2 regions of the Marinobacter salarius genome follow, and region 1 is predicted to be linked to the other one. Evidence: riboswitches for the same ligand, from Rfam matches in the RefSeq annotation. Region 1 holds a riboswitch; the other holds the start of a gene.
The links. A riboswitch is a leader RNA that binds a small molecule or an ion and turns the genes downstream of it on or off. The one in region 1 is predicted to bind cobalamin.
Positions count from the first base shown of each region.

Region 2: it holds a riboswitch for cobalamin, as region 1 does, so the genes downstream of both, R1T46_RS04385 (ribonucleoside-diphosphate reductase subunit alpha) here and R1T46_RS17135 (TonB-dependent receptor plug domain-containing protein) in region 1, are expected to answer to the same signal.

Region 1 covers NZ_CP136693.1:3,684,578-3,687,992, reverse strand. The annotation lists gene R1T46_RS17145 (cob(I)yrinic acid a,c-diamide adenosyltransferase) at 1-324, shown strand, start outside; gene cobD (threonine-phosphate decarboxylase CobD) at 353-1,372, shown strand; cobalamin riboswitch at 1,425-1,632, shown strand; gene R1T46_RS17135 (TonB-dependent receptor plug domain-containing protein) at 1,777-3,415, shown strand, end outside.
Region 2 covers NZ_CP136693.1:953,225-956,639, forward strand. The annotation lists gene nhaB (sodium/proton antiporter NhaB) at 1-22, shown strand, start outside; gene R1T46_RS04380 (DUF3047 domain-containing protein) at 9-743, opposite strand; cobalamin riboswitch at 869-1,063, shown strand; gene R1T46_RS04385 (ribonucleoside-diphosphate reductase subunit alpha) at 1,173-3,415, shown strand, end outside.

The DNA of each region.
Region 1 (3,415 bases):
GTGGAGAACCCGAAGTATCCGCCACTCAGGCTTGCCGAGGGCAAGACCGTTGAGCTTGAGCAGGAAATCGACCGGTTCAACGCGGATATTCCGTCGCTTCGCTCCTTTATCCTGCCTGCGGGAAACGCTGCGGCTGCGCACCTTCACCATGCCCGCACGGTAACGCGGCGTGCTGAGCGCATCATTGCTCAGCTACAGGAAGAGCAGGACATCAGCCGGTTGGTGCTGGAATACATGAATCGGCTGTCTGATTTGCTGTTCGTCCTTGCCAGACACGCCAACAACCAGGGTAAGGACGACGTGCTTTGGGTTCCGGGAAAATAATGCTGGCCCACGAGCAGGGTACTGAAGCGTGAATTTGTTGCCGCTGGAACATGGTGGCCGGTTACGCGCCGCCGCGAAGAAGTGGGGCATCCCTCTGGATCAATGGCTGGACCTGTCCACCGGTATCAATCCGAGTGGGTGGCCTGTTTCGGCGATCCCGGAAGAGGTCTGGCGTCGCCTGCCGGAGCCGGACGATGGTCTGGAGCCACTCATCAGACAATGGGTGGGTGCACCGGAGGGCGCCGTATGTATGGCCCTGGCTGGTAGCCAGGCGGCAATCATGCACTTGCCCCGTTTACGAAAGCCGTGCCGGGTAGGTGTGCCCTCTCCGGGTTACCAGGAGCATGGCCACAACTGGGCTTCTGCCGACCATCGGGTTATCGAGATTGGCAATGATCAGCTAGAGGATGATGACGAAAGCTGGCTGGATGAACTGGACGTGCTGGTGTGGATCAATCCAAATAATCCCACTGGCCAGGTTGTTGATCCGGACCGGTTGCTGAGCTGGCATCAGCGGCTTCAACGTCGTGGTGGGTGGCTGATTGTAGACGAGGCGTTCGTCGATGCTACTCCAGAGCTCAGTGTCGGGTATGCGACCGACAGACCCGGTCTTGTCGTCATGAGATCCCTGGGTAAGTTTTTCGGCCTGGCGGGCCTGCGGGCCGGAGCCGCGGTGGGAGACTCGGAGATTGTTCGCCGATTGGGTGCAATGATCGGGCCCTGGTCAATCAGTGGCCCCGCGCGATTTATCATGGGCCAGGCACTGGCGGACGATCAGTGGCAGGCCGCGACGATGGAGCGGCTGCACAGTGAAAGCCAGCGGTTGGCGGACTGCCTGTCGCGGCATGGCCTTGAAGGAGCCGCAGGAACGGCGCTCTTTCGATACGTTCGGCATGGCCGGGCGGCGGACATTGCAGGCGAACTCGCACGGCGGGGAATCCTCGTGCGGGGGTTCGAGAATCCTGCTGCACTGCGGTTTGGATTGCCCGGCTCAGAACCGGAATGGACGCGGTTAGAGCAGGCACTGTATTTAAGCCGTCTGTATTGATTTAGCACATAAGGGCTGCTAGTTTGGCGCCCGATTCGATGAACACCGTGTTCAGGTAACGCTTTTTTGCGGTATCCCCGCCGGAAAGCGTAAAACGGGAAGTCGGTTAAAGTCCGACGCTGCCCCCGCAACGGTAAGCGAGCTAAAGGCAATCGAAAAAGCCACTGTGCATCATGCATGGGAAGGTGATTGCCCCGGACCAGTCCAACAGGCTGATCCACTCGCAAGCCCGGAGACCGGCCTGAATGCACACCGGAAGTTGCGGAGGGCGACGGCGGTGGGAGAGTTGCGTCGGTCTCACACCCGTACTTTGACTCGTATCCTGCCTCCCCAATCTCATACTCAAACTCCGCAACACAATAACCATCACGCGGGTGCGCGTGGTTTGCCAGCGAGTGTTGATTATGAGTTGTCCGAAGTCTTTGCCGGTCCTGTTTTCCGGTCTCCCCCTTGTGTTCCTGCCAGTTTCCAGTGCGCTAGCCGACGAAGAGGTAATGGTCTCGGCACTTGACCCCATTGTCGTGACGGCCACGCTTGGGCCGAAGACCCGGGGCGAAAGTGACTCATCGGTCACTGTGATTGATGAAGAGGCGATCGAACGTTTGCAGCCTCAAACGTTCGACGAGCTGCTGATGGGGCAACCCGGCATTGATATCACCAGCAACGGCTCGTTCGGTAAGAACACCAGTGTCTACACCCGGGGCACTGGCAGCGAATCCACGGTTTTCCTGGTGGACGGCATTCGTTTGCGCTCGGCCACCAGTGGTAGTGCTGCCTGGCAGTATTTCCCGCCGCAAATGGTGGAAAGGGTAGAAATTGTTCGGGGTTCCCGCAGTAACCTGTACGGAGCCGATGCCGTGGGCGGCGTTATCCAGGCCTTTACCCACAGCGCCGAAAAGGGCCGCGAGGGATGGGTTCAGGCCGGCGGTGGCAACTTCAATACCCAGGAGTATGTGGCCGGGACGGCCGGTACTGAAGGCCGGATGACATACAGCCTGAGCGCAAGCCATCTGGAAACTGACGGCACGGCCATTGTTGAAGGGGGCGAAGACAAGGGCTTTCGTAACACCTCAGCCCTGGCGTCCGTTGCTCACCAGTTCGACTCCGGTGGGGAAGCCGGCGTTGTCCTCATGCGTGCCCAGGGCAATACCGAGTTCGAGGGCGGTGATACAGATTTTGCTATCCAAACCGTTGGTGTTCGTCTGGACGCGCCCATCAGCGACTATTGGCGGAGCCGTATCCTGTTAGCCGAATCCATTGATGAGCAGGATACACGGGACGAATTTGGTGACAGCACCTTCGATACCAAAACCCGCAGTGCCCGTTGGGAGAACCAGATCAGTGTCGGCCGCCATGAGTACATCTTGGGCGGTGAACTCTTGATGGATGAAGTAGACAGCACCACCGACTTTGACGAAACCAGCCGCACCAACGCCGCTGTTTTTGGTCAGGCCCTGTTGAATTTTGGTCCGACGGACTTTCAGTTGAGTTTGCGCGCCGACGATAACGAGGCTTTTGGTCGTGAGGAAACCGGTGCGATCGCCATGGGTGTCGATATGGATCGCAACCATAGAGTAAGGGTGAGCTACAGCACTTCTTTCCGGGCGCCCACGTTCAATGACCTCTACTTCCCGAACTTCGGCAATGCGGATCTTCAACCGGAAACCGCAGGTAGCGTGGAGCTTGGTATTGGCGGAAATTACGCCCGTTGGTTCTGGGATGCCGCGATCTATCAGACAGACGCTGATGATCTGATTGTATTTGTCTTTAGGGACGGTCGGTTCGCACCATTCAATGTTAACGAAGCACGCATCAGGGGGGTTGAGCTGAGTGCTGGCCTGGAATTGGACGAATGGACCGTGCAGGCTGGGGCCTCGGTAACCGACCCCCGCGACCGTGAGACCGACAATAGAATTCGTCGCCGTAGCGCGAAACAGTTCCGGGTGGACCTGGATCGGGACTTCGGCCGAGTGTCGTTGGGAACCACTGTTAAGGGCCAGGGGTATCGTTACGACGATGCCGAAAACGAAGAGCGCCTCGCCG
Region 2 (3,415 bases), 1.9 Mb from region 1:
TTGCGTCATCAATCTGGTTTGACCAAGCTGACATCGCCATACCAGGCGGTGGCAGATGCTCCGGTGTTGTCGGAATCCGACATGATGGCGACGCCCACCAGCTTCGGTGGCTCGCGGTCAAAGGCTTTGCGGTAGTCCGCAACGATATCCCGCTCCACCGTGACCCATTCGCCTGTGTTCGCCGTCCCGGAGTTCACAGCTACCATCATCGTGGTATCGGTGAACGGGTTGGCAACGATTTCGCCAACCGGCAGCCGGTTGGCCCATATGTAGTTCAGCGCATTGCCCGGCAGTTCCTCCCCGAACACCACTTCCACGGTCTTGCGTTTGGCGCGCTCGAAAAAGCCGGCTTCGTCCGGCTCGAACTCAAAGGCCACGTAGATTCGCGCAGGGTAGTCATCGCCCTCCTTTTTACGGGCGTTTCCCTGCTCATAGACGTTCGACACTTTCCACCGCCAGCGCAGGATCAGTGAATCCCCGGGTTCGACGGACACCCTGGCTATCAGCCCGGAGGCACTGTTGTCCGTGGTGGCCTTGACCACCTGCTCGCCGTTGTCGTCCGTCAACTGATAGCGACTGTGGCGGTCTATCTTCGGAAACTCCATCGGTTCCCAGCCATCTTCCAGGGACGTTATGGCCGAAAACGCGGTGATCAGAGAGTTTTCCGTGCTGTCAGCCTGGGCCGAAGCGGCCATCAATGAAAGTGCGAGGGCGGCCGTCAGGTATCTCGGTAGCGGTGTCATGGGGTGCTCCTATGGGTTTGTTTACTGACCGGTAACCGTCGAAAAAGTGCCTTGTTGTGATTTATCTTAGCCTATATAGTGTTTATATCCTTGGCTTAGTACCAGATATAGTGATCAAAGGCTGATCAATCACAGATCGCCCTCGTCACGATGATCGTGGTACCGGGAATCCGGTGAGACTCCGGAACTGACGCGCAGCGGTATTGGGGAACGAGCGTGGCATAAAGACACTGGCGAATGCCGGGAAGTCGCCACGCAAGGCCGAGCCAACAGGTTCACGCCCCTGAGTCCGAAGACCTGCCAGGGAATACAACTGCACCTTCGCGTATCAAGGTGAGCAGATCGGTTTTGCGTTGTCTCTGTTCAGAGCAATGCTCGCCCCTGCGTACGCGAAGGTCTTGGCATAAACGCGTACTCAGGAGAACCGACATGTCCACTGCTACCCTGGCCGAGCCCGGCCAATCTGCCTCAACCAGCACTGCCTCCCTACAGGTTATTAAACGTAATGGCGCCCTGGTTGGATTCGACGCCAGCAAAATCAGTGTTGCCGTGACCAAAGTGTTTCTTGCCGTCGAAGGCGATGAAGCGGCAGGCTCGGCCCGTATTCACGATTCCGTGGAACAGGTTACCCATCAGGTCATGCAGGCCATCAGCCGACGCTTGAAAGCCGGCGGCAAGGTGCACATTGAAGATATCCAGGACCAGGTGGAACTGGCGCTGATGCGGGCGGAGGAGCAGAAAGTGGCCCGCGCCTATGTACTCTACCGGGAGGCTCATGCCCAAGAGCGGGCCAGCCTGGCGCCGGTGGAGGCCCATCCCACGCTCACGGTGAAAAAAGCCAACGGTGAGGCCGCGCCGCTGGATCTGGGGCTGATGAAAGTCCAGGTGGAGCGTGCCAGCCAGGGATTGGAGGGCATCGATGGCGAATCACTGGTGGAAGGGGCGCTGCGGAACCTGTACGACGGTATCGCTGAGGAGGAGGTGCTGTCTGCGCTGATCATGACCGCCCGCGGCCGCATCGAGCAGGAACCGGACTACAGTGCCGTAACTGCTCGTCTGCTGCTGGAACAACTCAGGCTGGAAACCGCGGCCGCCTTGAGCCTGCCCCTAAGTTTGCCGCTGGCGGAAATATACCCGCAGGCCCTGAGCACCTTCATTGAGCAGGGTATCCACTACGAACTGCTCGACGAAGCCATGGCGGCGTTTGACCTGGAGCGGCTGGGTTCTGCCCTCAAGCCGGAGCGGGACCACCAGTTTGGTTTCCTCGGCCTGCAGACTCTCTACGACCGCTATTTCCTCAACTGGAAAGGTGACCGGCTGGAGTTGCCCCAGGTTTTCTTCATGCGCGTGTCCATGGGCCTGGCGTTGCAGGAAGATGACCCCAATGCCCGGGCCATTGAGTTCTACGACCTGTTGTCATCCTTCGACTACATGGCCTCCACGCCGACCCTGTTCAACAGTGGTACCCGACATTCCCAGCTTTCATCCTGCTACCTCACCACCGTTCAGGATGATCTGGAGGGTATCTATGGTGCCATCCGCGACAACGCCATGCTGTCCAAGTGGGCCGGCGGCCTGGGTAACGACTGGACGCCAGTCAGGGCTTTGGGCTCCCACATCAAGGGTACCAACGGCAGCAGCCAGGGTGTGGTGCCATTCCTGAAAGTGGTGAACGACACGGCGGTGGCGGTGAATCAGGGCGGCAAGCGCAAGGGCGCCGTGTGCGCTTACCTGGAAAGCTGGCACCTGGATATTGAGGAGTTCCTGGAGCTACGCAAGAACACCGGCGATGAGCGTCGTCGTACCCACGACATGAACACCGCCAACTGGGTACCGGACCTGCTGATCGAGCGCATGCGCAGTGATCAGGACTGGACCCTGTTCTCGCCAAACGACACTCCGGACTTGCATGACCTCTATGGCAACGCATTCCGGGAGCGGTACCAGGAATACGAGGCGATGGCGGCCATGGGCGAGATTACTCTGTTCAAGACGGTGTCCGCCAAACAGCTCTGGCGCAAGATGCTGACCGTGCTGTTCGAGACCGGTCATCCGTGGATCACCTTCAAGGACCCCTGCAACCTGCGCTCACCGCAGCAGCATCGGGGCGTGGTGCACAGCTCCAACCTGTGTACCGAGATCACCCTGAACACCAGTGCGGATGAAATCGCCGTGTGCAACCTGGGGTCCATCAACCTGGCGGCCCATGTCCACAACGGTGAGCTGGATGTCCAGCGCCTCGAACGCACGGTCAATACTGCGGTCCGCATGCTCGATAACGTGGTCGACATCAATTACTACGCAGTGCCCCAGGCGAAGAGTTCCAATTTCAAGCATCGGCCCGTTGGTCTCGGCCTGATGGGCTTTCAGGATGCGTTGTATCGGCTCAACCTGCCCTACACCAGCGCGGAAGCGGTGGAGTTTGCCGATGTGGCGATGGAGCAGATCAGTTATTTCGCGATCCGGGCCTCGGCTGCGCTGGCCGGTGAACGCGGTGCCTACGAGACCTACGAAGGCTCATTGTGGCATCAGGGTATTCTGCCCATTGACTCCATCAACCTGTTGAAAGAGGCCCGTCACGACGGCGACCTGAGCCTGAATGCCAGCAGCCGACTGGACTGGACGGCGGTGCGGGAACTCATCGCCCGCAATGGCATGCGTAACAGCAATGT